DNA from 3 places in the Pseudarthrobacter sp. WHRI 8279 genome. Region 2 is predicted to be linked to each of the others. Evidence: riboswitches for the same ligand, from Rfam matches in the RefSeq annotation. Region 2 holds a riboswitch; each other region holds the start of a gene.

Region 1 (10,276 bases), 1.9 Mb from region 2:
ATGTAGGCGCAGGCCTTGCCGTAATCCCCGTCTTTGCAGGGACCGTAAGGGTTATGGACCACCTGCCCGGCCGGGTATTCGTCGCTTTCGGGCCACCAGGAGCCGGCGGTGCCTGGATTGGCGGTATTGACGTACAGGGAGACGGTGGGCTGGCCGGGGTGGCCTGCGGAATCCTCTGCCCACCTGAGCTGCTCGTCCAGGCAGGGATTCGTGGTGTTGGCCAGGCCGTTGTTGACGCCCACAATGGCAAAAGCCTGGTCCATGGGAAAATCGCCGTTGCACTGCGGCCAGGAGATGTCATTCCCCAGAAGCGACTGCTGCCCCTCGCCGGGTGAGGGCGCGGCGTGGGCGGGAGTGCCGGCCATCAGGAGCAGCGCGGCCAGAAGGAAGCCCAACATGACCGGCAGGGCCCGTGTATTCCTGGCGGGTGATGCCCAGTGCGGCTGTGCCCTGCCCCGCAGTCTTCTGCTTGGCGACGCCTCGCTGGCTGGTGTGCGGCGCATGTTGCCTCCGTTGCCGCTGGACGAAGGGATCCTCCTCCAGTGTCCCGCCGGGGGCCGGGGAGGTCAAGGTGACCAGGAGTCCGCTTCTATCGCATGAAACGGGTAAGGCTTCGCCCATTGCTCCTGTCAATTGCCTGCGAATCCTCCCCTCTAGCTCATTTATGATATAAAATTGACTATGACGCAGGAAACCGCCGAACACGTTGCCGCCATGTTGAGAGACGCCCGCAGTGAGAAGGGCTGGACCCAGGGCCAGTTGGCTTCCGAACTGGGCACGAGCCAGAGCGCCGTTGCCCGGATGGAGCAGGGCAAGCAGAACCTGAGCCTCAAAATGATCCACCGCCTCGAGGCGATCTTCGACAGGAGCATCGTAAACGTGGGCAAGCCGCAGATGACCCACCTGCGGGTTGAGGGCGGCCACACCCTTTCCGGTTCCGTGGATGTCAACAGCAGCAAGAATGCCGGGGTGGCACTGCTTTGTGCCAGCCTGATCAATCGGGGAACCACCATCCTTCGCCGCCTGGCGCGCATCGAAGAAGTGAACCGGATTGTTGAGGTCCTGACCAGCATCGGCGTGGAGTGCACCTGGCTTAACGACACCGACCTGCAGCTCCGGCGGCCGGCCGTGCTGAACCTGGAAGCCATGGATGTTGACGCTGCGCGCCGCACGCGGAGCGTGATCATGCTTCTGGGCCCGCTGCTGGACGAGTCGGCCAGGTACCGTCTCCCGTATGCGGGCGGCTGCGACCTCGGCACCCGTACGGTTGAGCCGCACATGCAGGCGTTGCGGCAGTTCGGCCTCTCAGTGGAGGCCACCGCGGGCTTTTACAGTGTGCAGGCCCCGCCCGCAGACAGCCGGGACCGGTCATTCGTGCTTACAGAGCGCGGCGATACTGTCACCGAAAACGCCATCATGGCAGCAGCCCACCGTGAGGGTACAACCGTCATCCGGAACGCCAGCCCCAACTACATGGTGCAGGACCTTTGCTTCTACCTGCAGATGCTGGGCGTGGAGATCGAGGGGGTGGGCACCACCACCCTGAAGATCACGGGGCGCCTGTCCATCGACGCCGAGATCGAATATTTCCCGTCAGAGGACCCCATCGAGGCCATGAGCCTGATCACCGCAGGCATTGTCACCAATTCAGAGGTGACCATCCGGCGCGTGCCCATTGAGTTCATGGAGATTGAACTCGCAACCCTGGGCCAGATGGGCCAGGAGCTGGAGATCTCCGGCGAGTATATGGCCCGGAACGGCCGGACGCGCCTGGTGGACGTCACCACCAAGCCTTCGGAGCTGCACGCTCCGGAGGACAAGATCCACCCCATGCCGTTCCCCGGACTCAACATCGATAACCTGCCCTTCTTCGCCGTCATCGCAGCCAACGCCCAGGGCCAGACCATGATCCACGACTGGGTCTACGAAAACCGGGCCATCTACCTTACGGAACTCAACCGGCTGGGCGCCCAGGTGCAGCTGCTGGACCCGCACCGGATCTATGTCAACGGACCCACAAAATGGCGTGCGGCCGAGGTGGGCTGCCCGCCTGCGCTGCGTCCGGCAGCCTGCCTGCTGCTGTCGATGCTTGCTGCGCGGGGAGTGTCAGAGCTGCGGAACATCTACGTCATTGAGCGCGGCTATGAGGACCTGGCGGAGCGGCTGAACGCCATCGGTGCGAAGGTGGAGTACTTCCAGGACTGACCTTTCACGGTTCGTCATGAAAGGCGGATCAACTCCAAAATCTTCCTGCCTGCCGCAGAATGACAGTATGCGTACATTCGGCGTCGAGGAAGAGCTCCTGATTGTTGACCCGGCAACGGGGGAGCCGCTTGCACTGGCCGATGCCCTGCTGTCCGGGCACAGGATGGCCGCCGATGATGCACCGGATGCCCATGCGCTGGAAACCGAAGATAAGACCGTTTACGACGACGACGAGATGGGTTTGAGTGCCGAGCTTAAGCTTGAGCAGATCGAGACCCAGACGCGGCCCTGCCTGGAGTACGGCGTACTGCTGGACCAGATCCGTGCCGGCCGGACGCTTGCTGACCGGGCTGCCCAAAAGAACGGTGCCCGGGTTGCGGCGCTTGCCACCTCCCCCTTGGCTTCCACCAGCCATACGACGCCGGACCCCCGGTATGCCCTGATGCTGGAGCGCTTCGGCCTCACGGCGCAGGAGCAGCTCACGTGTGGCTTCCATGTGCACACGTATATCGAATCGCCGGAGGAGGGCGTGGCGGTCCTGGACCGGATCCGGGACAAGCTTGCCGTGTTGACCGCGTTGAGCGCGAACTCCCCGTTTTGGAACGCTATGGCGACGGGCTTCGAGAGTTACCGGACGCAGGCCTGGAACCGCTGGCCCACGTCCGGACCCGCGGGGATCTACGGGACCTACCCCGCGTACCGTCGGGTTGTCACGCGGTTGCTGGACAGCGGAGTGATGCTGGACGAGGGGATGCTCTACTTCGACGCCAGGCTTTCCCGGAATCACCCCACTGTGGAAGTGCGCGTGGCCGATGTCTGCCTCCGGGCCGAGGACGCTGCGCTCATCGCGCTCCTGGTCCGCGCACTGGTGGAGTCGGCCAGCCGGGAGTGGCGGGACGGCGTGGACCCTGCGCCGGTGCCCACTGTGCTGCTGCGGATGGCTGCATGGCAGGCAAGCAGCAGCGGGCTCAGCGGGGAGCTTTTGGATTTCGGCACGTTCCGGCCGGCCAGGGCCACGGATGTGGTTCGTTCGCTGGTGGATTATCTCGCGCCCGTCCTGGACGAGCAGGGAGAGCTCGCGATCGTCCGCCAGGGTGTGGAGGACATCATCGCCCGTGGCACCGGGGCAGCTGAGCAACGCCGGGTCCGGGACAAGGCCATGGCAGGTCCTCCGCCCGAAGATCTCGGCCTGGGCGCCGTTGTGAACCACGCAGTCAACATCACCATGCGGGGTGCCCCCGACCTCGCGGAAGTGGAAGCTGCTCCGGACCTGCTGCGCGTCCGGCAGTCCTAGGCAGCCCTGGGCAACCTTGTGCAGCCCTGGGCGTCAGCCGATTCTGGTCTGTCCTGCAGCCCTGGTCTGTCCTACACCGTGGCCTGACCTAAAGAGCCGAAAGGGACGCTTCCAGCCATAGGTGCCACTTCGGGAACGGGTCGTTGGGGAGTTCATCCTCCGTGGGTCCGGGGTCTTCCGGCAGGTCCACGTCTGGCGGATCGAAGTCATCGGGCGGGTCCACGTCCTGAGGCATCCCAAAATGCTCAACAAAGCCCTGGAGGTCCCTGCCTTCGAACGCAGACAAAACCGGTTGTCCTGGATCCGGCTGCTTTGCAGCACTCCACATGTCAGTAACCCAGCCTGGCCAGTGGGGTGGTTCCCAGTCCTGGTGTTCGCTTTTGTAGTGCCGGCCGGTGGGTGAGGTCCAGCCGGGCGGTTCATTTTTGGTGGCCGGTGTTGGTATCCATCCGCTGGAATGCCGAAGTTTGTGGTGCTTCGGGCAGGGCTGTCCGAGGTTGCTGATGCCGGTGGTCCCGCCGTGCTGCCAGGCCAAAAGGTGGTCTGCCTCGTTATCCAACGAGTTGTTGTTGCAGCCGGGGAAGGAGCATTTGCCGTCCCGCATTCGCAGCCAGTCACGCATGGCTTTGGTGACCCGGTAGCTGGTCCGGCCGATCTCCAACGGGGCCCCGTCCCTCGGATCAACCAGGACCCGATGGAACGAGGCGGCACCATTCGCGACGAGTTCCCGGGCCATGGACGCCGGTACCGGACCGTGCCCGTCCAGCATCGCGGGCTCATCCGTCAGTCCCATGAGGGAGAATACCGGCACGGTGACGAGGACCTGCGCCCGGATGGACGTGCCCTGGTCTGTGCCCGAGCCTGTGCTGCTGTCGCCAGGGCCGGTGCCGGAGCCTGTGCTGTCTTTGCCGTGGGTGCAGTCTATGTGGCCAGCGCCGCTGGTGAGGCCCGCGGTGGCGAGGACGTCTGCGCGGAGCAGGGTGAGAGTGCGCGCCTCGTTGGGGCTTTGCATTCCCCGGGAGAGGGCGGTGAGCCGGTTCCAGATCGCCAAGCCCTGGTCAGCGGGTAGGTAGGCCGAGAGCCAGGCCTTGCCATCCTGGCCAGGTGCGTACCCCACCCGGCGCTCCGCCACGCCCTTGGCGTGGCGCTTCTCCAATGATTCGGGATGGTGGCGTTCCCGCCAGGTCCTGGCTTTGGCCCTGAACCGGTACGCCGGCATCTCCCCGATCGTTGCCGCTCCGGGCGGTCTGGGTGTGTCCGGATCCAGGAAGTGGGCCTCCAGGGCCGCGGCGCCTGCGGGGTCAAGCGTGGCAGCCTCCTCCGCCATCCCCCGGGCATGCGCCCAGGAAATCGTCCCGGACCCTAACGCGGCAAGGGTCCGGGGCAGGGACGTGGTCAGGGCGTGGGACTCGGCCAACAGCGCACTGGCGGCCCGGTCACCGATCACCAGTGCACATCCCACCTCGGCCACCAGGCTCCGCTCCTGTGCCGCGGCCTCATGCGGCGAGGACGGCGGACCGTTCAACAGGCCCGTGGCGGCAGCGAGCACCTGAACCGCCTGCGCCTTCAACGCCGCCAGCCTCGCCTCCGATCGCGCCACTCCCGCCAGAACCCACAGTGCCCGGTCAGCAACCCGCTGCAACGGATCATCCAAAGCAGCAGCAGGACTTGGGGTGGCTTCGGGGCTAAGCCCTCCGGCGTCAACCGCAGCGTCCCTGCCATCCAATACAGCAGCTAACGCAGCGACGGCAGCCACAACGGCTGCCTCCGCCTGCTCAACCGCCGGGTCCGTTTCCATAAGGACATCATCCTGCGGGGGTCTGACAAAAAGGACCATACGGCAGGGGCTGTGGATAACTAGTGGCCTGCTGGATATCCACGGCCCTGGCGGCACCCCCGCAGGCATGCAATACTCGGCGCGTGACGTCGTCGTACTCGTTCAAAGCGGAACTCTGGCTGTACCCCGGCGAGGCTGGCTGGCATTTCCTCACCCTGCCCCCGGACGTCGCGGACGATGTCCGCGCACAAAATGCAGGGCGCAGCAAAGCGTTCGGCTCAGTCCAGGTGAGTGCGGAAATCGCCGGCCAAACCTGGCAGACCTCGCTCTTCCCGGACACCACAACAGGGACGTACCTTTTGCCGGTCAAGAAGGCTATCAGGGCCAGGGCGCGAATCAGCGAAGGCGACTCCGTGGAAGTGAACCTGTCCGTTCAAGGCGCCTGATTCCCGGTGCAACCCTAGATCTGCTTGAGCGCCTGCTCCAGATCGCCAATCAGGTCGTCCACATCCTCCAAGCCAACGGAAAGCCGCACAACGCCGTCGCTCAGGCCAATAGCGGCCCGCCCCTCCGGCCCCATGGCGCGGTGCGTGGTGGTGGCCGGGTGGGTGATGAGGGACTTGGCGTCCCCGAGGTTGTTGGAGATGTCGATGATCCGCAGGCCGTCCAGCAGCGCGAAGGCGGCTTCCTTCCCCGAGCGGCCCCCGGAGGGAGCCAGCTCCAGGGTGAGGACCGTGCCGCCGGCACTCATCTGCTTTGCTGCCAGCTCATACTGCGGGTGGGACTTCAGCAGCGGGTACTTCACCCAGCTGACGGCCGGCTGTTCCTCCAGCCACTCCGCGAGCCGCAGCGCGGTGGCCGAGGAATGGTTAACACGCAGCGCCATGGTTTCCAGGCCCTTGGTGAGGACCCAGGCGTTGAAGGCGGACAATGCCGGGCCGGTGTGCCGCATCAGCTGCTTCACGGGGCCCTCGATGAACTCCTTGGTGCCCAGGATTGCCCCGCCGAGCACCCGGCCCTGGCCGTCGATGTGCTTGGTCCCGGAGTAGACAATGACGTCCGCGCCAAACTGCCCGCAGCGCTGCAGCAGGGGAGTGGCAAAAACGTTGTCGACGACGACGGTCGCCCCGGCCGCGTGAGCCAGTTCGCTGACCGCCGCGATGTCCACGATCTCCTGCATGGGATTGGACGGCGATTCGAAGAAGACGGCGGTAGTGGGCTGGGACAGGGCCTCGCGCCACTGCTCCAGGTCCGGTCCGTCAACGAAGACCGTCTCCACGCCCCACCGCGGCAGGATTTCGTTCAGGATCACGAAGCAGGACCCGAACAGCGAACGGGCGGCCACTACACGGTCGCCGGCACCGAGCAGGGCACCCAGGGCGGTGAACACGGCCGACATTCCGGACGCGGTCGCAAAGCACGCCTCTGTTCCTTCCAGGAGGCGGAGCCGCTCCTGGAACGTTGCCACGGAAGGGTTGCCGTAGCGGGAGTAGACAAAACGCTCGTCCTCGCCCGTGAAGGCGCGCTCGGCGGCGGCGGCAGATTCGTACACGAACCCTGAATTCAGGAAAATGGCCTCACTGGTTTCCTGGAAGTTGGTGCGGTCCAGGCCGCCGCGCACGGCCTGGGTATCGGGGCTCCAGCCGGCGGCGTCTTCGTTGAAGGTCACTTAGATCTTTCCCAGGTTTGTTGGCAGGCCGCGGTTCTTCCAGCCGTTGACGGTGCGTTCGCCGAAGCGGTCGGGGTCGCCTTCAAAGCCCTCCAGCACGTTGTAGGAGGTGAAGCCGGCCTGGGTGGCCGCTATGGCCGCCGCGATGGACCGCTGACCGGAGCGGCACAGGAACACCAGTTCTGTTTTGCGGTCTTCGGGCGCCTGCTGGTTGAGGTCGTTGATGAAGTCCGGGTTTGGAATGCCCCCGGGGAAGGTCCACTGGATGAACAGTGGATCGTTCTCTGTTGCCTTGGTGTCCGGGATCCCGATGTGGGCCCATTCGCCCTCGGTGCGTACGTCCACCAGGATGGCGCCCTGTTCCAGCTTGTCCCAGGCCTCCTGTGGCGTCAGATCTCCTGCGTAGCTCATGCGTGGCCCTCGCCGTCGAACTCAAGGTCTTCGCCTGACGACTCCAGGTCGTCCACGGCATCCGCCACTGCGGCGTCTGCCGAGGCGATGGCTGCCGGCAGGACCACGGCCTGTGCCACGATCACGCTGGTGCCGTTGAAGGTTGCGGCGGGGCTGCCGTGCAGCACATAGCCTTCCGCCAGGGCGTTCGAGATCCGCTCGCAGAATTCACGGTTGTCCGGGCCGCTGATGAGGCGGTAGGACAGTTTTTCTTCAGGGGCAGGTGCGTCAGACACGACGGATCTCCTTCTCTCACGCTTGCAGCTCGAATGGTCGATATGCCGAGTATTCACCTGAGGCACCCCGCCGTGGAAGGAGGGTTGCCGACCGGCCAGTCAGGGCTTGGCGCCGGTACTCATTACTCCCCAAAAACGTAACACTTGCCGCCCGGGGCTGCACCGCCGTCGTCGTCATGTTGCGTAACTGAAGGATGCTGCGCGGAGGCGCGGCACCAAAGATGCATGCGCCACGTCCGTTCAACGCACGACGGCGGCGCCACCTTGGGCATGCAGGTGCCAGGTGCCTGCCGCCAGCGCCAGCCCGGATAAAGTTTGTCCAGGGGCGCCGCCCCGTCACTTGAGGAATAAGTCCCTGGGGGGTCTCATCAGCACGCTATCCGCTCCCGCACGTCCCGCCCCGAGCGGCCGCCCGCGGCCCCTCCACCGGATGGCTGCCGTCCTCGCCGCCGCGCTGATGGCCGTCCTGGCCGTGGTGGTGCCCGCCGGGCCGGCGCAGGCGGCCCGAAACCTCCCGGAGGAAGGCAAGCCGCTGCTGGGCGCAGTCCTCGAATGGGGAGAGGACACCGCCGGGGGCTTCTCCGAGCGGCTCGGGGCATCCCCCGCGATCTTCGGACACGACATCGCCTTCCCCTTCCGCGCCTCGGAAGAGGGCGACATCCGGGGCTTCCTGGAGCAATCCGCCGGACAGGGCGCCGATGCGATGCTCACGGTAAGGCCTGTTGTCCCGCTGGACCAGGTCACCCCTGACGCCGCTGCAGCTTTTGCCGGGGAAGTGCGCCGGATAAAAGGTGACTCTAAAAGCCAGCTGCTCATCCGCTTCGCTCCGGACATGAATGCCAGCTGGGTGGAGTGGGGCCAGCAGCCGGCCGCCTACCGGCAGTCATTCCAGGCGGTGACAGCGGCTTTCCGGGCGGCCGGGACCGCCGGCGGTTATGCCATGGTGTGGGAACCGTATTTGGGCAGGGACTATCCCTTCGAACGGAACCGGAACGCGCCCGCGCCCGGAACCGAAGGGTTCTCCCTGTTGGACACCAACGGCGACGGCGCCTGGAACAGCTCGGACAAAGCCTACGAACCCTACTACCCCGGGGACGACGCCGTGGACTGGGTGGGCTTGACGGCCTACCACGATGACACTGCAGGGGGTACCGCGGTCAATACCGTTCCCCGCGCCGGTGAGCTGCAGGAGATGCTGACGGCCTCCGGCGGGGAAAACTTCTACGGGACGTATGCGGCGGGGCGGGACAAGCCCTTGATGCTGCAGACTTCGGCCTTTTACAGCCCGTCCGCCGGAGGTGCCGCGGAAGCGGAGATCAAGGACAGCTGGTGGGGCCAGGTCCTGGGAGCTGCCGGATCAGCCGGTTTCGCGATGACGGGCGCAGTGGTCTGGGACGAACGCACCAGTACACGGGACACGGGTGTGGCCAGCATCGACTGGCGCCTCACCGGAAACGCGGGGATTGCCGAGGCTGCCCGCACCCGGCTTGAGGGATCCCCGGTGGTGACGGGGCCGGTTACCGATGTCACCCCTGGTGCATCGTTCGTCAGGTCCAACACGCTGTCCGGGGCGGCCGCCTGGAGCGTGGGGGCGGCCCTCCTCATCCTCCTGGTGGCACTGTGGCAACTCCCCGCCAAAGTCGGTGCGGTCACGGCCTGGGGCTACAGCGACAGGTCCAGCAGGGACTCCCGCGTGGACCTGCTCCGTGGCCTTGCCATCGTCTTTGTGGTGGTGAACCACCTGGGCCTGGTGTCGCTGTTCCAGCTCCTGACCCAGGAGGCGGTGGGCTTTGTTTCGGGCGCCGAGCTGTTTGTCCTGTTCTCCGGGCTGGTGGTGGGCATGGTCTATGGGCCCAGGGCGAAGGACGACTTTGGAACGGTGGTGGACCTTACTTCGCGCCGGGCAGGAAAGCTCTACCTGACGGCGCTGGTGGTGCTGGTGGGCGTCTTCCTCTTGTCGCTGCTGCCGGTGTTCCGGACAGATGCGCTCACGACCTTCGTGGACCAGGGCACGGGCGGTGCAGGGCATGAAGGTGCCGGCCGCAGCTACGACCTCTATGCAGGCATGGAAACGCTGTTCCAGTTCCCCGTGCCGCCACAGGTTCTTCCCGCCATCCTGCTGCTCCAGTTCGGGCCGTGGCAGTTCAACGTGATGGGCCTGTACGTGGTGCTGCTGCTGGCCAGCCCCCTGATCCTCGCGGCCCTCAACCGCGGTAAAGCCGTGTGGGTGCTGGCGGCATCGCTGGCCGTGTACGCGGCGGGTACGGTGACGCGCTTCCGGATCCTGCCGTCGCAGTTCGAGGATTCATTTCCCCTGCTGGTGTGGCAGGTGCTGTTCGTCGTCGGCCTGGCGGCCGGGTTCCACCGGCGGAGGATCGTGGCCTGGCTTTCAGCGCACCCCTGGGCGGTGGCGGCCTGCACCGCCCTGGCCTTCGCGTTTGCCTTCCTGTCATGGGGCAATCCGTACCTGGCCAACGGGTTTGACGTCCGCCTGGCGATCATGCCGGACACCGCGTACCGGGCCATGTATGACCTGTTCTTCGGACGCACCTACCTCGCTCCGGGCCGGCTGTTAAACGTCCTGGTCCTGGTGGTGGCGGCCTATGCCTTCCTCACCGCGTACTGGAAGCCGGTGCAGCGCGCCT
Region 2 (10,276 bases):
GCGGGCAGTCTCAAGTATCTGCCCGGGTTGATACCCGGCGGGGGCGAACCCATGCCGGGAGGGGAGAATCAGATAGTGACTGCCCCGTTGGCGGTCTCGAAAGTCACCGAAAGGATTCCGGGTGTTCCGTGCGGTGCCACCCACTCCACGGCAACGTCTTCCAACGGCTTCTCCACGGGTTCACCCAGCCACTCGGTTACCCGGGCGGCAGAGCCGGCTATGGTGAGGCAGCTCATCTTGACGTTGCTCTCGTAAGCGTTGGAGGGGTGCAGGGAAGGATCGCCCTCCCACTTGAGCATGTACGGGACCTGTGGGTCTGCGATCAGGCCGAGGATGCCGATCTGCTTCCAAACGAGTTCGCGGCCGTCAGGGAATTTACGGTTGCCGTTGACTGAGGAGCGGCCCAGGCGTTCCTCGAAGGGGGCCAGGTCATCTACCTCGACGCACCAGCCCATCCAACCGCCGCCGGCTGCAGACCGTGCACGCACTGCCTGGCCGAAGGGCGCCTTGTCCGAAGCCGGGTGGTCCAGGACCTCAACGACCTCAAGGTACTTGTGCCCCGCGAGTGGGATGATCATATTCCGGGTTCCGAACCGCGGGTGGACTCCACCCTTTACTGCCTCGACGCCGAGGGCAGAGGAAATCCGGTCAGTGGTGGCAGCCAGGCCATCGTGTTCACAGGCGTAAGAGACGTGATCCATGCGCATGGCAACATCTTGGCACTTTGTGATCGGGCTCTCAGCTAAGGGTAGCCTTACTGGGCTCCGGGCTTTCAGTCGTGCTGAAATTCACGCCCACAACAAGCCGAGGGTCCGATTGTTGCCAGCCCTGGACACTGTTACCAGACGTGCTGGCGATGAGGCGGACGGTGCCGCTGCAACTCCTGCAGCTGGCATCTGTGGGGCTGCCCGGGGGGCACGCCGGTAGTTTTGAGCGATTGTCGTCGCTTCGCCGGCATCGCAACGGCACGCCATCAACACCTTTAGAGCCGTTCGGTCCATATGCTTCCGTTGGACCAGTAGATGATGCCGTTTTCGAAGCGCTGGGCACGAGTATACGTATTCAAGGAGTACTCGTCCGTGACCGGGCGCCCGATAAAGGCGTAGCCTCCTCTCCGCTCATACTCCCAGCGGATGGCCCCCTGCAGCAGCCTGGTTCCATACTGAGGTGTGAAGTAAAAGGTTCCACCCTGGAAAGCCTGGACCGCACCTCCCTCAAGCCAGCGGCTCTCATCGGACACAGGGTAACCGGCTACGCCGGTCTGGCCGCCCTTATTCCACCATGCCTCCCGGATTCCGGCGCCGATGTAGTGAAGGCCAATTTGCGGTGTGTAGTACATGGTTCCATTCGTGAAGTGCTGGGCTATGGCTCCGCCGCCCAGAGACTCCTCGTCCCGGATGGGGTAGCCCGAGTCATGCCCGTTGAACCACTTCTTCTCAATGGCACCCCACAGCGGGTGTGCCCCACCTGCAGGCGACCAGAAAATCAACCCATATTGGAACTGTTGCTGCGCTCCGCCCTGGACTGTTTGTTCCTGGCTGATGGCCGCGCCCAGCTGGGACGCTGGTCCGCCCAGTGAGTCGTACTTGGCCCCGATCGCCCCCGCCACCGAAAAGTTGTTGACGGAAGCTGATCCGGTGTACAGCAGACGGTTCGGCGTTCCACTTCCGGATCCTGCAACCTTTCCTCCGGTCGCGGACGAGAGCAGCCGATCGGTCACCTGGCTGGGTGTCAAAAGCGGGTTGCCTGAGAGGAGGACAGCGGCAGCACCAGCCACATGCGGCGTAGCCATGGACGTTCCGCTGAGTGACGCCGTGGCCGTTGCGGAAGTATGCCAGGCGGAGCTGACGCCGACACCCGGCGCGTAGAGGTCAACGCATTTGCCGAAATTGGAGAAGGAGGCCTGGCGGTCCGAAGAATCGCTTGCCGCGACCGTGATCGCCGACGTCGTGCGGGCTGGAGAAGCCGTGCAGGCGTCAACGGCGTTGTTCCCCGCTGAGACAATGGCCGGGAGGCCGTTGGTGATGACGGCCTGGACTGCTGCGTCGAGCACGCTGCTGGTGGGTCCGCCGATGCTCAGGTTAACTACGGCCGGGGTGCCAGGGCGGTGGTGATCTGCAATCCAGTCCAGCCCTGCGATGATGTCCGAGTAGAGGCCGGAGCCATCGCATGCGAGTGCCCGCACCGGAATGAGGGTGGCGGATTTGGCCACGCCATGGACGGCGCCGCCGATGACTCCTGCCACGTGCGTGCCATGGCCGTTGCAGTCGCTTGATCCCAGGCCGTCAGCCTTTGCTGTCCATCCGGCGCTGACCCGGCCGCCGAAATCGGCGTGGGATGCCAGGATCCCGGTGTCTACTACGTAGACGCTGACGCCCTGGCCGGAGGCGGCAGGTGTGTAGGAGCCGGAGAGGGGCAGCGCCTGTTGATCGATCCGGTCGAGGCCCCAGGGGGCATTGCGCTGCACCTCGGAGACCGTGACCGCGTGGTCCGGCTCCACTGTTGCGGCCCGGCCTGAGCGCAGCAGGGCGGCAGCCTGCCCCGGCGTGGCCTCGATGGCCGCGCCCTTCACCGCCTTCGTAAATGTTCTGTTGACGCCGATTCCCTGGGCGCGGAGGGCTGCCGCCTCGGCCGCGACGTCCTTGCCCGGAGCGAATTGCACAAGGTAGCGGCCGCCATCGTCCACAGCGGCAGAAGGAGCGGCGTGTGCTGCGGATGCCGGCCAGGGACCGGCTGCCACCGCGCCTGAGCAGAGGGCGACGGCGGAGAGCAGGACGGTGCGACGTGCCAGGCGAGAGAACTGGGGCAACTGAAGTGTTCCTTTGGTATGGAAGCTGAAAGGCGATGAGACGGGTTCCCGGCTCAAATCTAACGGGGGACCGGTGGCAAACGGCCAAACTTCGCGCAATCCTGCGCATCTTCTGCGGAACCTTGGGAAATCAACATACGGTGCCTCCCAGCGCTGCGTCCGGCGGGGTGCGTCCCGCAGGAGGGCGGGGAAGTCACAACCGGTCACACTCATGGCGGCGGGCACATGCTGTTCCTACACTGGGCTCAGGTCATGAGCGCCAGCACCAAGCCCCGGCTTGCTGGCCGGCAACCCTCCTTCCGCGGTGGGGTGCCCCGGGTGAGGACCTGGCTGTCCGGCAAAGGCCGGACAGCAAGCGCGGCCCGCGGTGCTTTGAGCATGCCGGGCCCAGTCAAAGGAGCCTTAGATGTCCAACGGATGGTCATTCGAAACCCGCCAGATCCACGCAGGCCAGGAGCCGGACAGTGCCACGGGCGCCCGTGCACTCCCTATCTACCAGACCACGTCCTTCGTGTTCCCCAGCGCCGAGAGCGCCGCCAACCGTTTCGCCCTTGCTGAACTGGCACCTATCTACACCCGCATCGGCAACCCCACCCAGGAAGCCGTGGAACAGCGGATCGCCAGCCTTGAAGGCGGGCTCGGGGCACTGCTGCTCAGCTCAGGCCAGGCCGCTGAAACCTTCGCTGTCCTGAACATCGCGGAAGCCGGCGACCATATCGTCGCAAGCCCCAGCCTTTACGGCGGAACCTACAATCTCTTTGCCCATACCCTGAAGAAGTTCGGCATTTCGGTCACCTTCGTGGCGGACCCGGACAACCTGGAGCAGTGGCGCGACGCCGTGCAGCCCAACACCAAGCTCTTTTTCGGGGAAGTGGTCTCCAACCCCCGCCAGGACGTCCTGGACATAGAAGGTATCTCCCAGGTGGCCCACGATGCCGGGGTGCCCCTCATTGTGGACAACACCCTGTCCACCCCGTACCTGATCCGGCCGCTGGAATGGGGAGCGGACATCGTGATCCATTCGGCAACCAAGTACCTGGGCGGCCACGGTTCCGCCATTGCCGGCGTGATCGTGGACTCCGGGAAGTTCGACTTCGGCAAGGACCCGGCGAAGTTCCCGGGCTTCAACACCCCGGACCCCACCTACAACGGGCTGGTGTACGCCCGGGACCTCGGCAAGGACGGTGCCCTGGGCGCCAACCTGTCCTACATCCTCAAAGCGCGCGTCCAGCTGCTCCGGGACCTTGGTTCCGCCGTCTCCCCGTTCAACGCCTTCCTCATTGCCCAGGGGCTGGAAACGTTGAGCCTGCGCGTGGAGCGTCACGTTGCCAACGCCCTGGACGTGGCGCAGTGGATGGAAGCGCGTGACGACGTCGAATCGGTCGCCTACGCGGGGCTGCCCTCCAGCCCCTGGTACGAGAGGGGCCGCAAATATGGCCCCAAGGGCACGGGCGCGATCGTGTCCTTCAACCTCGCCGGCGGGGCGGAGGCCGGCAAGCGCTTCGTGGACGCGCTCGAACTGCACTCCCATGTGGCCAACATCGGTGACGTCCGCTCCCTTGTCATCCATCCCGCGTCGACCACCCACAGCCAGCTCTCCCCGGAGCAGCAGGCGGTGGCCGGGGTAACGCCCGGCCTGGTCCGGTTGTCTGTGGGAATCGAACACATCGATGACATCCTGGCCGACCTGGAAGCGGGCTTCCGTGCCGCCAAGGCGGCCACGGGCGCCTGAGCAGGAGCAAGGGCCGACGGCGGGGTCCCGGGCCGGGCGGGCGTGCCTGCCGGGCCCGGGACCGTCACAACCAGTCACACTCTTGGCGGCAGGCGGGTGCTGTTTCGTACACTCGAACCAGGTCATGAGTGCCAGTGACAGCCCCGGCTTGCTGGCCGGCAACCCTCCTTCCGCGGTGGGGTGCCCCGGGTGAAGACCTGGCCTGCCGGTCATTCGACGGCAGGCAAGCGCGTAAGAAGAGGTCTTGCCATGACGGTTACCGTCGCCCGTACCACCGTTTCCGGACACGGAATAGTCCGCTATGCCTCCATTGGGGGACTGGAACTTGAAGCCGGCGGCTACCTGCCGGACGTCACGCTGGCTTATGAAACCTGGGGCACCCTCAACGAGGACGCCAGCAACGCAGTCCTGATCGAACATGCACTGACCGGCAGTACGCACGTCACCCGTGGCGATACCGACGAACAGGGCTGGTGGGAGCAGCTGGCCGGGCCGGGTGCTCCGGTGGACACGGACCGTTTTTTTGTAGTGTCCATCAACATTGTGGGCGGTTGCTACGGATCCACGGGGCCGTCCTCGCCGGCACCGGACGGGGTTCCCTGGGGATCCCGGTTTCCCCTGGTCACGCTGCGGGACAGCACTGCGGCGGAAGCCCGGCTGGCCGACCAGCTGGGAATCAAGAACTGGTTTGCGGTGCTGGGGGGTTCCATGGGCGGAGCCCGCGCACTTGAGTGGGCCATCACCTTCCCGGAACGGGTGCAGCGCTGCGGAGTGATCTCCATCGGCGCGGCCAGCACGGCCGAGCAGATTGCCTTTGCCCAGGCACAAACCCTGGCGATCCGCCAGGATGCGAATTTCAACGGGGGCGATTACTACGGCGGCCCCTTTCCCGAGGATGGCCTGGCCCTGGCCCGGCGGATTGCGCACATCACCTACCGCTCCGCGGCGGAACTGGAAGGCAGGTTTGGCCGCGCACCCCAGGCTCCGGAGTCACCCCTGCAGGGCGGGGTCCTGGCCAACCGAGGCCGCTACCAGGTGGAAAGCTACCTGGACCACCAGGGGAACAAGCTGGTCCGGCGGTTTGATGCCAACAGCTACATCGCCATCACCGAGGCCCTGATGAGCCACGACATCTGCCGGGGGAGGGGGCCGCTTCCCGAGACCCTGGCGCGGTCAGGTGCGCGTTTCTTCGTGGCAGCCGTGGACTCGGACCGCCTCTACTTCCCGGCCCAGTCCCGCGAACTTGCCGCAGCCCTCCCCGGAGAAGTGGACGTGCACCTCATCACAGCGCCGATAGGCCATGACGGCTTCCTGACGGAAATAGGCCAGCTGGGCCACCAGCTCAGGGCACATCTCTCGGACTAAAACCGAGGTTCGCGGGCAAGTGGATGTGCATTTATGCAGATAGCCTCTGCATGATTCGCCGTTGAGCTTGGCGTTCAGGCGGACCATACTCGTTGGGACCCGGCGGTTCGTGGCCAAAATCACACGTATCCGCCACAGCCTGTCCCAGTGGTGTCGAAGAAGACGCCGAAGGAGTTCATCAATGAGTACGGAAAAGTCCGCCGCGCGGCGGCCCGAGGAAACCGATGTCAAGGCCTCCGGCCTGAAGAAAGTCGTCACGGCCTCCATGGCCGGCACCGTGGTTGAGTGGTACGAGTTCTTCCTTTACGCCTCCGCCGCCACCCTGGTGTTCGGCAAGCTGTTCTTCCCCAACTCCGGAACAGAGCTGGACGGCATCATTGCAGCCTTCGTCACCTACGCCGTCGGCTTCGTTGCCCGCCCCATCGGTGGCATCGTCTTCGGCCACTTTGGCGACAAGTTCGGCCGCAAGCAGTTGCTGCAGCTGAGCATCATCCTGGTGGGTGTTGCCACCTTCCTCATGGGCTGCCTGCCCACATTTGCGCAGATCGGCTACTGGGCCCCTGCCCTGCTGGTGTTCCTGCGCTTCGTCCAGGGCTTCGCAGTAGGCGGCGAATGGGGCGGCGCTGTGCTGCTCGTCGCCGAGCACAGCCCGAACAAGTCCCGCGGTTTCTGGTCCAGCTGGCCGCAGTCCGCCGTCCCCATGGGCAACCTGCTCGCCACGGCCGTGCTGTTCACCCTGTCCTCCACCCTTTCCCCCGAAGCCTTCCTCGGCTGGGGCTGGCGCGTAGCCTTCTGGCTCTCCGCAGTGATCGTCATCATCGGCTACTACATCCGCACCAAGGTCCAGGACGCGCCAATCTTCCTGGAAGCCCGCAAGGAAGTCACCGTCGAGAACAAGGGCTACGGTGTGGCCGAGGTCTTCCGCCGGTACCCGCGCGGCGTGTTCACCGCCATGGGCCTGCGCTTCGCGGAGAACATCCTCTACTACCTTGTTGTCACGTTCTCCATCACCTACCTGAAAGTGGTTGTGCAGACGGACACGTCCCGCATCCTGCTCCTCCTGCTGGTGGCACACTTCATCCACTTCTGCGCAGTCCCGCTGGTGGGCAAGATGTCGGATTCCCTGGGACGCCGCCCGGTCTACATGGCCGGTGCAATCCTCGCCGGAACCTGGGGCTTCTTCGCTTTCCCCATGATGGACACCGCCAACGATCTCATCATCCTGGCTGCCATCACCATCGGCCTGCTGTTCCACGCCCTGATGTACGCCGGCCAGCCGTCCATCATGGCGGAAATGTTCCCCACCCGCATGCGGTATTCCGGCGTTTCCCTCGGTTACCAGGTGACCTCCATCGTGGCCGGTTCCCTGGCGCCGATCATCGCCAGCTCGCTGCTGGGCAGCTTCGGTTCGTCCCTTCCGGTGGCGTTCTACCTCCTGGGCGCCTGCGTGGTCACCGCGGTCTCCGTCTTCTTCCTCAAGGAAACCCGCGGCATCTCACTTCATGATGTCGATGCCGCCGACGCGAAGGGCACGGCCGATCTTCTGGCCGCCGCCAAGAAATAAAGCCGACAGGCATTCCTCACGGCACAGCACCACGGACAGGGCGGCTGCCCGGACCTGCACGCACCGCAGGTCCGGGCAGCCGCGTGTCCACACACCTAAGGTCAGGAACACCATGCGAGCAGCAGTCCTCTATTCCACAGTTCCTTCAGGCACCAGCTATGCCGAAGCGCAGCCCCTGGTGGTCCAGGAGCTCAGCCGTCCCGAACCGCGCGCGGGCGAGCTGGGTGTCACAATCACCTACTCCAGCCTGTGCCACTCAGACCTGTCGGTCGTGGACGGATCCCGCGTCAGGCCGCTTCCCATGGCGCTGGGCCACGAGGCCGTGGGGCGGGTGGCCTCGGTGGGCGAGGGCGTCACCGACGTGTCCGTGGGGGACCACGTGGTCCTTGTCTTCGTTCCCAGTTGTGGCTCCTGCCGGGCCTGCCGGGCAGGGCGGCCTGCGCTCTGCCACCGGGCCGCCGAGGTCAACGGCTCCGGTGACCTTTTGCACGGCGAAGCCCTGCTGCGCACGCCTGCGGGCGAGCGCATCAACCACCACCTTGGGGTTTCGGCCTTCGCGGATTATGCGGTGGTTGCCCGCGAGTCAGTGGTGGTGATTGACGACGACGTCCCCGACACGGTCGCGGCGATGTTCGGCTGCGCCGTGCTCACCGGAATGGGCGCAGTCCTCAACACGGCCGCCATCCAGGAAAGCCAGTCCGTGGCAGTTTTCGGGCTCGGCGCGGTGGGGCTTTCGGCCGTTATGGCTGCGGCGCTCGCCGGTGCTTCCGCCGTTATTGCGATTGATCCCAACACCGCCAAGCATGGGCTGGCCATGGAGTGCGGTGCAACAGCGGTGGGGACTCCGGAGGACGCCGCCCGCCTGATCGCCGAAGCCGCCGGTGACGGTGTGGACATCGCAGTTGAGGCCGTGGGCTCGGCCCGGGTGATCGCGTCCTGCCTTGGGCACGTGACGAGGGGCGGCGCCGTCGTCTCCGTCGGCCTCCCGCACCCCACCGCAGAGCTGACAGTACCTGCCCTGCAGTTCGCCGGGGCGGGCAAGCGGCTGCTGGGCTCGTACATGGGCGACGCTGTACCGGACCGGGACATTCCCCTCTACCTGGGGTACTGGCGCGACGGCCGGTTGCCCGTGGAGCTGCTGCACACCGACACCAGGCCCCTCGCCGAGATCAACGAAGGACTCGACGCGCTCGCAGCCGGGCAGGTGGTGAGGCGGCTTTTCCAGGCGTGAAGCGTGGCCGGCTGCCAGCTCCCTGGTGGCTGACTCCCAGGTCGCTGAAGGACAGGTTACTGGCACGTCAAGCCGCCAGCAGGTCACGCGGCCAATAGATCCTGGCGTTCCGCCACCTCCTGCTGAAGCGCACCAATCACGGCCTGGACCCGGGCGGACCGCAGCGATTCCGGCCGTGCCACTGCCCAAATGGGGACCTGGCGCTGGAAGGCGTCAGCGAGCACCGGAACGAACTCCGGGTTGTGCGCCACCATGAAGTTCGGCAGCAGGCCGATTCCGGCGCCCCGGCGCACCGCCTCCACCTGGGCAAAGATGCTCGTTGCCTGGAAACTTGATTTCGGCATGGGCAGCTGGGAGGAGCGGTGCCCCAGCTCGGCAACCTGGAGCGCCGACTCAACGTAGGAGACGAATCCGTGCTGCCCCACGCCGTCGGGCGTCTCCGGCAGGCCGCGCTCCGCGGCGTAGGCGGGGCTGGCGTAGAGCCGGAGGAAGTAGTTGGTCAGGAAGATGGCCTGCGCGTTGCTCACATCGGTGCTGCCCACCACCACCTCCAGGTCCACACCGGAGCGGTTCTGGCTGACCCGCCGCGTGGCGCTCAACATCTCCACGTTCAGCATCGGGTGCCGCTGCTGGAGGCGGACCAGCGCGGGCGTTACGAATTCGGCGCCAAAACCGTCCGAGGTGCTGATGCGCACCATGCCGGACAGGGCGTCCCGGTCCCGGTTTGTGGCAGCGGCCAGGGAGCCGAGCGTTTCCTCGATCCTTTCCGCCGCGGCCACGGCTGAAGCCCCGAGCTCCGTCAGTTCCCACCCGTGCGGGCTGCGCTCCAAGGTGCGGCCGCCCAGTTGCCTGTCCAGTGCCAGGATCCGGCGCGAGATGGTGGTGTGTGTTGTGCCCAGCGTTTCGGCAACGGCGTTAAAACGCCCAAGCCGGGCCACCGTCAACAGAATGAGTAAGTCGTCCGGACTCGGAAGCTGTGCCATCCCTACCTCCCAGCCGTGTGCATCCATGCACATGGCCTCTGTGAATTTTTACCTTGATTGCACTTTAGCGGGATGTGAGGGTGGACACAGACCTTGCGGCCGTCGGCCGGAGAAAAAGCGAAGGAGCTTATGCCATGGCAGTCATTGGTTGGATCGGTTTGGGAAACATGGGCGGTTCCATGTCGGCGAACCTCGCAAAGGCCGGGCACGACGTACGGGGGTTCGACCTCAACCCGGCCGCCCTCGCCGCCGCGGTAACCGGAGGGGTTAAGCCGGCCGGCAGCATCGCAGAAGCCGTGGCGGGCGCCGACGCCGTCTTCACCATGCTTCCGAAAGGCGAGCACGCAAAGGCGGTCTACCTCGGCGGGGACGGGGTGCTGGCGCACGCCGACGCGCGTACCCTCCTCATCGATTCCTCCACCATCGATATCGCCGCGGCGAAGGAACTGCACGACGCCGCCGCTGCCGCCGGCTTCCGCTTCGTCGACGCCCCGGTTTCGGGCGGGATGAGCGGCGCAAAGGCCGCAACCCTGACGTTCATGGTAGGCGGCGAACCTGGCGCCGTGGAGGAGGCCAGCAGCTTCATCGAGCC
Region 3 (10,276 bases), 1.2 Mb from region 2:
GAGATCTCCGATGTGCATGGCGATCCCGTGGCTGTGTCCCTCAGCGGCGGCCGGCTGGAAATCCGCCACCAGCTGCACGGACCCCAGGGCTGGTTCAAGAACCTGATGGGGACTGTTAACCACAACAGCGAAAACTCCGCCGTCATCAGCATCGCCGTTCCCGCGCACGTCAGCATTGAGGCCGGCACGGTCAGCGGCGACGGGCTGGTGTCCGGGGTAACCGGGAACATCCGCCTCAACACGGTATCCGGGTCAGTCATGGCGGACACCACCAATGGGGAACTGCACGTCCAGACCGTCAGCGGCGAAGTATCAGTCCGCAACCACTCGGGCGTCCTGACAGCCAAAAGCGTCTCCGGCGAAGTCACGGCGTCCGGGCGCCTCAGCAATATCCGGGCGAACACCGTCAGCGGGGACATGAGTTTCGACCTCCTGGGCTTTACCCATGATTTCGGGGCGAACTCGGTGTCGGGAGACCTCACCATCCGGCTGCCCCATGACGTAGGGGTGGACATCGTGGCCAAGTCTGCCAGCGGTGCGGTGGTGATTGGTGACCAGCGGTACACGGTGGTCGGCGGCAAGGTGGAGACCATCGCGGGCCCTGACGGCCAGCTCATGCTGGTACGTACCAACTCGGTATCCGGAAAAACCTCGATATTCCACAGGACCGTGGCAGGATCTGCAGAAGCAGGGACCTGATGGCACCGGTCTTTGCGCACGGCGCGCTCCGGTTGTACCTTTTGGCACTTCTTGAGTCCGGCCCCAAGCACGGCTACGAACTCATCAAGGCGCTCAAGGAGCGCTTCGGCGGAACGTACTCCCCCAGCGCCGGCACCATCTACCCCCGGCTGGGCAAACTCGAGGAGGAAGGCCTGGTGGCCACGGAATCCGCCGGCCGCCGCACGAACTACCGCATCACCGCCTCCGGGTTGGCCGAGCTCAACCGCCGCCGCGATGAGCTGGCAGGCGTGGAGAGCGAGATCTCGGCCTCCGTCCGGCGGCTGGCAGACAGCCTGCGGGAGGACATCCGCAGCAACATGAGGGGGCTGCGCGCGGATCTTGCCGCCACTGCTGAGGCGGCCCGGGCTACTGCATTGTCCACGGATTTAAGGGTTCCCGGACGGCTGCCGGCGGAAAGCCAGCGGTCGCTCAAGGAAGCCGAAATGATGCTCCAGCAATTCCGGGATGACCTCCGGGCCGAGCTTCGGCTGCAGGCGGGCAGGCAGCCGCTCAGTCCCCTTGCGCTGGAAACCGTCAGGACGGTGCTGGAACAGGCCGGCATCTCAATCCGCAACTCGCTCAATTCCTAGCCCCCACAGTCACCCCGCCGGCCTCAATACGCAGGTCATCCGGCGGTTCCTGGTTCGCGGGCTGTCCCTTGATGTGGGAGACTTGAGGGCAGCTCTTTTGAGTACCAACATTTAAGGAGGCCAGCTATGAGCAAGCGTGCACGCAAGCGTCGTGACCGTAAGCGTGGCGGCGCGAACCACGGGAAGCGCCCCAACACCTAGGCACATGCCAGGAACTACGGTTCAAACAAAGGACCCCGGAAGCCACATGGCTTCCGGGGTCCTTTGTTGTCATTGGATCAAGGGCGTACGCAACGCCCGGGCGCTGTTCCTAGGCGTCCACCGGCCGGATGGTATGGATCCGGTCCAGGATGGCGTTCTTCAGGTTCTCCGGAGCAGCCTCGGTGCAGGAGCGTTTGACCATGTTGCGGATGACGCACTCAAGGTCGTACTGCTCCGTGCATTCCGGGCAGTCATCGAGGTGGTTCTTGATTTCCGTGATGTCCTCGCGGGTCAGGGCACCGTCGAGGTACTCGTAGATGCGTTGCATCCGGCTGTCGTCGCAGTCGCCTAATCCCTGGCAGTCGCTCATTTCCTGCTCTCCTGTTGTGTGCTTCCTGCCGCGTCCTGTGCATCAGCGGCCGTCTTGAACCCGCGCTCCGCGGCGTACTCCCCCAGCATGTCCCGCAGCATCCTCCGGCCGCGGTGGAGCCGGGACATCACCGTACCGATGGGCGTGTTCATGATTTCTGAAATTTCCTTGTAGGCGAACCCCTCCACATCCGCGAAGTAGACCGCCAGGCGGAATTCCTCCGGAATGTCCTGGAGTGCCCTTTTGACGTCGGAATCCGGAAGGTGGTCCAACGCTTCTGCCTCAGCGGAGCGGAGTCCGCTGGAGGTGTGTGATTCGGCCCGCGCCAGCTGCCAGTCCTCGATGGTGTCCGAATTGGACTGGAGCGGTTCGCGCTGCCGCTTTCGGTACAAATTGATGTACGTGTTTGTCAGGATGCGGTACAGCCAGGCCTTGAGGTTGGTCCCGGGCCGGTACTGGTGGAACGCGGAGAAAGCCTTGGTGTACGCCTCCTGGACGAGGTCTTCGGCGTCAGAGGGGTTCCTGGCCATGCGCATTGCCGCCGAGTACAGCTGATCGACATACTGCATCGCATCGCGTTCAAACCTCAGACGGCGCTCCTCGACCGACTCGGTGGAAACATCCACCAGGTCCCCGCCGGATTCGGCCGGCGCCGGGACAGCCGCGGAGCCCGCAGCCCCAGGCCCAGCTGCTGCGCTGCTCTTCGCTTCGCTTTGGGAAGCCTCATACATGGCCGCGACGGCCGGATCCAGGGTGCTCATTGCCTTCAAGTCTACTGGGCGGCTGCGCGCACGCGGCTGGCCATAGCTCGGGGGTTCCGCCTCAAATGAGTCCATCGCCACCGGGCCTGCTGTTTCAATTCCGTCCAACACCCGTGCCAAGGGCACAACTCCGCTCTGCTTGTCCGTCGTGTACTGCACCGGCTATCTGCATCCGGCGAGCTCCTTCGGCCGGCACCTGCATGCTGTAGCCCATGATTTCGGTGCGGCAGCGCGTTCCGGATGCGTCATGAATAACCTCATGCCTTCGGCAAATATTCCCCAAAAGTGCAAGACTAGAACGGACTCCGCCGCTTTCGACGCGGTTCGTCCATCCAGGAGGAAATCAATGTCCTTTTTCCGCACGCTTGCCCGCCCCATGCTGGCCTCCAGTTTCGTCATCGCCGGAGTGGATAAGCTCAAGAACGCCGATGACACAGCGCAGCAGCTTTCCCCGCTGCTGCGCAAGGCGGCCGCGTCCCTGCCCTTTAAGTCAGATGAGAAAACCCTGGCCCGCGTCATCGGCGGAACACAGGTGGGCGCCGGCGTGCTTTTCGGACTGGGCAAATTCTCCAGGTTGTCGGCCACGCTGCTCACGGTGATCTCCCTGTTGAACACCTTTGTTGAGTGGCGGAGTGCGGATATCAGCACCAAGGAAGGGCGGGAGAACCGCCGTAACCAGCTGCTCAAGAACCTGTCCTTGAGTGGCGGCGCCCTGCTGGCGTCCGTTGACACAGCCGGCAAGCCAGGTCTGGCCTGGCGCGCGGAACACCTCGCCGCAGACGCCCGCAAGGGTGCCTCGCACCTGGCAGCGGACGCACGCAAGACAACCAACAAGAAGCTCCACAAGGCAGACAAGGTTGTACGGCGCGCCGTGGAACAGGCCACGGGGGCATAACAACGCATGACCGCAGCAGCCGACGTCCGGGATGACTCCGGAATGCATGTTCCCCACTGGCCGGCACCCTTCGCATCCCGGCCCGTCGACGCCACCGTCACGGTTCCCGGTTCCAAGTCCCTGACCAACAGGTACCTGGTTCTTGCCGCTCTGGCCGACGGACCGTCCCGCCTCCGCGCACCCCTGCATTCGAGGGACTCAGCGCTCATGATCGAGGCACTCCGGCAGTTGGGCGCCACCATTACGAAGGTTCCCGGCGACGGTGCCTTCGGGCCCGACCTGGAAGTGGTTCCGCTGGACCCGGATGCAGCGTCACCCCTTACAAGGATCGACTGCGGGCTTGCGGGTACGGTTATGCGGTTCGTTCCGCCGCTGGCTGCGCTGCGGAACGGCGAAAGCGTGTTCGACGGCGACCCGCACGCCCGCAAACGGCCGATGGGAACGATCATCGAAGCGCTCTCTGCGCTTGGCGTCGCTGTTTCCGCAGAAGGGGGCGGCACGCCGTCGTCCCTGCCCTTTGTGGTGGAAGGCACTGGTGAGGTCCGCGGCGGCCACCTGGTCATCGATGCCAGTGCGTCGTCCCAGTTCGTTTCGGCACTGCTCCTGGTGGGCGCAAGGTTCACCGAGGGCCTGCACCTGGAACATGTGGGCAAGCCGGTGCCCAGCCTCGACCACATCAACATGACCGTGGCAGTCCTGCGCGGCGCCGGGGTTGCCGTTGATGACTCAGTGCCCAACCACTGGGTGGTCAGCCCCGGCCCCATCCGTGCCTTCGACCAGCGGATCGAGCAGGACCTGTCCAACGCCGGCCCCTTCCTGGCCGCTGCTTTGGCTTCCAGGGGAACGGTGCGGATCCCGGGCTGGCCGGACGAAACGCAGCAGGTCGGTGACCTCTGGCGCAACATCCTGGCCGCCATGGGCGCCCAGGTGACCCTGCACGACGGCGTCCTCACGGTCACCGGCGGCCCCCACATCAAGGGCGGAGACTTCGCGGACACCAGCGAACTCGCGCCCACCGTAGCCGCCCTGTGCGCGCTGGCCACGGGCCCCTCCCGGCTCACCGGCATCGCACACCTGCGGGGACACGAGACCGACCGGCTCGCCGCGCTTGTGACAGAGATCAACCGCCTGGGCGGTGACGCCGAGGAAACCAGCGACGGACTGGTGATCCGGCCCGCAAAGCTGCATGCCGGCGTCGTCCACAGCTACGCCGACCACCGCATGGCCACCGCGGGGGCCATCCTTGGCCTCGCCGTGGAGGGCGTCCAGGTGGAGGACATCGGCACCACAGCCAAGACCATGCCGGATTTCCCCCGGCTGTGGGCAGGCATGCTGGCGCAGAACAGTCCTGCCGAAACAGCGCCGGAAGGTTCCAGCGGTGGCGCGGAGCACTGACTCCTGGGATGAATCGGACGTCCGGATCCGGCCCAGCAAGAAGGGCTCCCGGCCCCGCACCAAGGACAGGCCCAGCCATGACGACGCCGTCACGGGGCGCATCATTACCGTTGACCGGGGCAGGTACACCGCTGTGGTGGGAGAGGACTCGGGCGACGAAAGGATAGTCATTGCTGCCCGGGCCCGGGAACTCCGCCGGAATCCGGTAGTCGCAGGAGACTTCGTCTCGCTGGTCGGCGACGTCTCCGGGGAGCCGGACACCCTGGCGCGCCTGGTAAAAATCCAGGACCGCAGGACCCTGCTGCGGCGCAGCGCCGACGACACGGACCCCGTTGAACGGGCAGTGGTGGCCAATGCCGACCAGTTGGTGATTGTGGTGGCAGCAGCCAATCCTGAACCACGGACCGGCTTTATCGACCGTGCCCTGGTGGCCGCGTACGACGCCGGCATCGATCCGATCCTGCTGGTCACGAAGGCGGACGTCAAAGACCCTGCGGAACTGCTGTCCAACTACACCCACCTGGACTTTCCCGTGATCATCAGCCGGACCGCCGATGCCAGCGCTTCCGGCATTGATGCCCGTTCGGATGACGGCTTGTCCGCCCGGCTGGACATCTCCGCCGTTGCCGAGATGCGCGGCCACCTGGACGGCAAGGTCACCGTGATGCTTGGGCATTCCGGTGTTGGGAAGTCAACCATGGTCAACGCGCTGACCGGGGCGGAACGGGCTACTGGCGGAGTAAACGCCGTAACGGGGCGCGGACGGCACACGTCGTCGTCGGCCCTTGCGCTGAAGCTCGCGGACGCGCCGTCCGGAAGCTGGATCATCGACACCCCCGGCATCCGCTCCTTTGGCCTGGCGCACGTGGATCCCGACCGGATCCTCCGTTCCTTCCCGGACCTCTCCCCCGGCATTGAAGACTGCGAGCGCGGATGCAAGCACACCGCCGCCGCGGTCAACTGCGGGCTGGACGCATGGGTTGGTGCGGGGCACGCCGGCCCCACCGGAGCAGCGAGGCTGGGGTCCCTGCGGCGCCTCCTCGGCACGGACCCGAGGATGGAAGCCCAGGAGGCCAAGGAACTGGGCAGCGTCACCTGACGGGCCCGCTTCCCGGCAGAACGGCGCGCAGACGGTAGTTTGGAACCATGATCCAACCCGCTTCGAGCTACAACGATGACCTGCGCCTGGCCCATGTCCTGGCCGATTCCGTGGATGACCAGACCATGAGCCGCTTTAAGGCCCAGGACCTCCACATTGAGACCAAGCCGGACCTGACGCCCGTCACCGATGCGGACAAGGCAGCCGAGGAAGCCATCCGTGGCCAGCTCTCCCGCTCCCGTCCCCGCGATGCCGTCCTCGGCGAAGAGTTCGGCAGTACGGGGCATGGGTCGCGGCGGTGGATCATCGACCCCATTGACGGCACCAAGAACTTCGTTCGGGGCGTCCCGGTCTGGGCCACCCTGATCGCGTTGGTGGATGAGGGCGAACCGGTGGTGGGCGTGGTCAGCGCGCCTGCCCTCGGCAAGCGCTGGTGGGCCGCCAAGGGCATGGGAGCCTACATGGGGCGTTCCCTTGCCGCGGCAACCCGCCTCCGGGTGTCCAATGTTTCCAGCCTGTCCGATGCTTCCCTCTCCTACTCGAGCCTCGGCGGCTGGAAGGAACGTGGAAACCTTGATGAATTCCTGGGGCTTACCGAGGACGTGTGGCGGACCCGTGCCTTTGGCGACTTCTGGTCCTACTGCATGGTGGCAGAAGGTTCCGTGGACATCGCTTGTGAACCTGAGCTGAATCTCTACGACATGGCCGCGCTGGTGCCCATCGTGGTGGAAGCGGGGGGCCGCTTTACGTCGCTGGAGGGCGAGGACGGTCCGTTTGGCGGGAACGCCCTGGCCACGAATTCCATCCTCCACTCGGAGGTCCTGCGGCGCCTGAACCCGAACCTGGACGACCTGCTCTAGTCCAGGCATTACGAACAATCGACGGCGGACGCCCCCGAAAGGCTGCGCCCGCCGTCGTGATCTTCGGTTCAACCGCCCCTTTTCAACCGCGCGTAACAAAGTCCTTAACATTCCAGCGGGCTTTTAACCTTCGCGGCCCATGTTCTACGCTCTTAACCAGGTCACGAGTGCCAGCGCAAAACCCCGGTTTGCTGGCCGGCAACCCTCCATTCGCGGTGGGGTGCCCCGGGTGACGACCAGGCCGGTCCGGAAGGGATGCGGCAAGCGCGGATTCCTGCACGGAGTCCTGTTTTGAAGTGAGGTCTCTGTGACAACTGCCACCGTCTCCCCCAACGCCGCTTTCTCCAGCAAGGCCGCTCTCCAGCATCAGGCCGTTCCGCGGGAATCGTCAGCGCTCTTCGACCAGTGGCAGGCCGCCGCAGGCCGTCCGCTCGCTGCCGTCAGCGGTGCCGAGATCCAGGCTCCGCTGATCCACGGCGGCCACGTCCGGTACGCCAACCTGGATTATGGCGCGTCCGCTCCCGCCCTCTCGGTGGTGTCGGCCTACCTCAACGAGATCCTGCCCTTCTACGCCAGCGTCCACCGCGGTGCGGGTTACGCCTCCCAGATCAGCACGTCGGTCTACGAGAATGCCCGTGCCATCGTCCGCGACTTCGTAGGCGGCCGCCCGGATGATTCGGTGATCTTCACCCGGAACACCACCGACTCCCTGAACCTGCTGGCGGGCTGCCTGCCGGCCACCGATGGACGGCCGGCCGGCGACGTCCTGTACCTCGATATTGAGCATCACGCCAACCTGCTTCCGTGGCAGGGCGTCCCCCACCGCAGCATCGTGGCAGCAGATACCATTGCCGGAACCATCGACGCCGTCCGTGCGGAACTGCAGCAGGGCGGCGTCAGCCTGCTGGCCGTGACCGGTGCTTCCAACGTCACCGGCGAAATCCTCCCCATCCGCGCCCTTGCCGCGCTGGCGCACGAGCACGGGGCACGGATCGCTGTGGACGCGGCCCAGCTGGCACCGCACCGGCGCGTCAACATCACCGCGGACGACGTCGACTACCTCGCCTTCTCGGGCCACAAGCTGTACGCACCCTTTGGTGCCGGCGTGCTGGTCGGCCGGCCGGACTGGCTCGACGCCGGCACACCGCACCTCGCAGGCGGAGGCGCCGTCAAGGAAGCAAGGCTCGACGGCGTCAGCTGGGCAACCGGTCCGGCCCGCCACGAGGGCGGATCACCCAACGTGCTCGGTGCGGCGACGCTGGCCCGTGCAACGCAGGTCATCGCGGAGCTGGACCAGGACCGCTGGCACGCCCACGAATCAGCCATCCGCTCCTACCTGGTGGAAGGGCTGCAGGAAATCGACGGCGTGACGGTCCACCAGATCTTCAAGGACACCAACCCGGACACCGACACGATTGGCGTGGTCAACTTCTCCGTTGAAGGCTACGACGCCGGCCTGGTGGCCGCCTACCTGTCGGCCGAACACGGGGTGGGCCTGCGCGACGGCCGGTTCTGCGCGCACCCGCTGCTGAAGCGGCTGGGCCTTCCGTCCGGTTCCCTTCGGGCCAGCTTCGGCGTCGGCTCAAGGCTGGAAGATGCGGAGCGGCTGCTGGCTGGCATCCGGGACCTTCGGAGCAAGGGCCTGGGCTGGGACTATGTGGTGGACGCCGGCCGCTGGGTTCCGGCCAATGACAACCGTACGTACCCCCACTGGGCGCCCAACACCCCGGGAACAGCCGGCGCCGCGCCCTGCCTCGACGACTGACCTGCGGCTGGCGCCCTGCTGCGGCCCATGCGGTAAATTCGGAGGAACTAAAAGTACCGGATGAAGGAGGCCGCACGTGGCACGGGGTGGCCCACGGCTGGATCACGGCCGGCGCCGGGAGCTCGGCCTGAGTTTCCAGGACGGCGGCAAGCACTACCAGCAGGTGCGGCCGGGGTATCCTGCCGACTCAGCGCGCTGGCTCGTAACTCCCGCGGCCCGCGATGCACTCGACGTTGGCGCCGGCACCGGCAAATTTACTGAGCTGCTGCTGGGCATGGGGCTGTCCGTCACGGCGGTTGACCCCTCAGCGGACATGCTCAGGCAGTTGGCCGAGCACTATCCTGCCGCCACAGCTGTCCTTGGCACCGCAGAGGCGACTGGCCTGCCCGACGAGGCCTTCGACGTCGTTACCGTAGCCCAGGCCTGGCACTGGTGCGACGCGTTGAGGGCGAGCACGGAACTTGCCCGCGTCCTCCGCCCTCACGGAACACTGGGACTCGTCTGGAACCAGCTGGACACGTCGGTTTCCTGGGTCCACCGCCTGTCCAGGATCATGCATGCCGGGGATGTCTACAAACCCGGCCACCGCCCGCTCATAGGACCTGAGTTTGAGGCGCTGGAGGAGCATGTCACGCACTGGCAGGACTCCGTGACAACCGCAGACCTGATGGAACTGACGAAATCCCGCAGCTATTACCTGCGCGCTGGTGAGGCCACCCGGGCGAAGGTGCTTGCGAACCTTGACTGGTATCTCCATGACCACCTCGGCCACGGGCCGGACGAGGTACTGGAGCTGCCGTACCTGACGCTGTCGTGGCGGGCGGTCAGGGCATGAGCGGCTGGCAGCCCCCGTGTGGGCAAGGGCAGCCGGTAGGCTGGATCCTGTGAAGACCAGCGCGCCCTCCTCCTCCATTGAGGACTACGTCAAGGTCATCTATTCCTTCACTGAATGGCAGGACAAACCCATCACGTCCTCCCAGCTGGCCCAGCGCTTGGGGGTGGCGAACTCATCCGTCTCAGAGATGGTCCGGAAGCTGAAGGACCAGGGCCTGGTGGTCCACAAGCCGTACAGCGCCATCAGGCTCACGGACGCGGGCCTGCAGCTCGCGCTCTCCATGGTGCGCCGGCACCGCCTGATCGAGACCTACCTCGTCCAGCAGCTGGGGTACAGCTGGGACGAGGTCCACGATGAGGCCGAGCTGCTCGAGCACGCCGTGTCGGACACCTTCATAGAACGCGTAGCGGCGAAGCTGGGCAACCCCCAGCGGGATCCTCACGGTGATCCGATTCCGACGGCGGACGGCACGGTCTTTATGCCCCGCGCGCACCTCATGGGCGAGCTGGACCAGGGCCACACGGGCCGGATCACCCGGATCAGCGACGACAACCCGGAGCTGCTGCGCTACCTTGCGGCCGAGGAGATAGACCTCGATGCCGAGGTGGAGGTGATGGGGCGCAGGCCGTTCGGGGGCGCCCTGATGGTGCGCGTCCGGGATTCAGGGCGTTCGCGTGATTACGACCTGGCTGATGAGATCACGTCGGCGCTGTGGGTGCACAGCGACCGGCCCCATCCAGGCTGCCTCCTGGGGGATGCCGGGTTGCCCAAGGCATGAGCGGGCT

What was found. Region 2 has a riboswitch for S-adenosylmethionine ahead of ABRP28_RS02365 (bifunctional o-acetylhomoserine/o-acetylserine sulfhydrylase). Riboswitches for the same ligand answer to the same signal wherever they lie in the genome.
Region 1: it holds a riboswitch for S-adenosylmethionine, as region 2 does, so the genes downstream of both, ABRP28_RS13935 (DUF1737 domain-containing protein) here and ABRP28_RS02365 (bifunctional o-acetylhomoserine/o-acetylserine sulfhydrylase) in region 2, are expected to answer to the same signal.
Region 3: it holds a riboswitch for S-adenosylmethionine, as region 2 does, so the genes downstream of both, ABRP28_RS07820 (aminotransferase class V-fold PLP-dependent enzyme) here and ABRP28_RS02365 (bifunctional o-acetylhomoserine/o-acetylserine sulfhydrylase) in region 2, are expected to answer to the same signal.

Annotation. Positions count from the first base shown of each region.
Region 1 covers NZ_CP168162.1:3,014,205-3,024,480, reverse strand. The annotation lists gene ABRP28_RS13970 (hypothetical protein) at 1-503, opposite strand, end outside; gene ABRP28_RS13965 (UDP-N-acetylglucosamine 1-carboxyvinyltransferase) at 682-2,205, shown strand; gene ABRP28_RS13960 (glutamate--cysteine ligase) at 2,273-3,499, shown strand; gene ABRP28_RS13955 (DUF222 domain-containing protein) at 3,588-5,297, opposite strand; gene ABRP28_RS13950 (DUF1905 domain-containing protein) at 5,420-5,722, shown strand; gene ABRP28_RS13945 (O-succinylhomoserine sulfhydrylase) at 5,737-6,945, opposite strand; gene ABRP28_RS13940 (rhodanese-like domain-containing protein) at 6,946-7,356, opposite strand; gene ABRP28_RS13935 (DUF1737 domain-containing protein) at 7,353-7,631, opposite strand; SAM riboswitch class IV at 7,645-7,758, opposite strand; gene opgC (OpgC domain-containing protein) at 8,062-10,276, shown strand, end outside.
Region 2 covers NZ_CP168162.1:534,338-544,613, forward strand. The annotation lists gene ABRP28_RS02355 (VOC family protein) at 69-707, opposite strand; gene ABRP28_RS02360 (S8 family serine peptidase) at 983-2,809, opposite strand; SAM riboswitch class IV at 3,058-3,173, shown strand; gene ABRP28_RS02365 (bifunctional o-acetylhomoserine/o-acetylserine sulfhydrylase) at 3,216-4,541, shown strand; SAM riboswitch class IV at 4,662-4,777, shown strand; gene ABRP28_RS02370 (homoserine O-acetyltransferase) at 4,791-5,906, shown strand; gene ABRP28_RS02375 (MFS transporter) at 6,088-7,470, shown strand; gene ABRP28_RS02380 (alcohol dehydrogenase catalytic domain-containing protein) at 7,583-8,701, shown strand; gene ABRP28_RS02385 (LysR family transcriptional regulator) at 8,785-9,684, opposite strand; gene mmsB (3-hydroxyisobutyrate dehydrogenase) at 9,819-10,276, shown strand, end outside.
Region 3 covers NZ_CP168162.1:1,712,005-1,722,280, forward strand. The annotation lists gene ABRP28_RS07775 (DUF4097 family beta strand repeat-containing protein) at 1-699, shown strand, start outside; gene ABRP28_RS07780 (PadR family transcriptional regulator) at 699-1,310, shown strand; gene ABRP28_RS07785 (50S ribosomal protein bL37) at 1,437-1,511, shown strand; gene rsrA (mycothiol system anti-sigma-R factor) at 1,621-1,881, opposite strand; gene ABRP28_RS07795 (sigma-70 family RNA polymerase sigma factor) at 1,878-2,642, opposite strand; gene ABRP28_RS07800 (DoxX family protein) at 2,989-3,537, shown strand; gene aroA (3-phosphoshikimate 1-carboxyvinyltransferase) at 3,544-4,932, shown strand; gene rsgA (ribosome small subunit-dependent GTPase A) at 4,916-6,031, shown strand; gene hisN (histidinol-phosphatase) at 6,079-6,891, shown strand; SAM riboswitch class IV at 7,051-7,164, shown strand; gene ABRP28_RS07820 (aminotransferase class V-fold PLP-dependent enzyme) at 7,199-8,656, shown strand; gene ABRP28_RS07825 (class I SAM-dependent methyltransferase) at 8,733-9,491, shown strand; gene ABRP28_RS07830 (metal-dependent transcriptional regulator) at 9,541-10,269, shown strand; gene ABRP28_RS07835 (CrcB family protein) at 10,266-10,276, shown strand, end outside.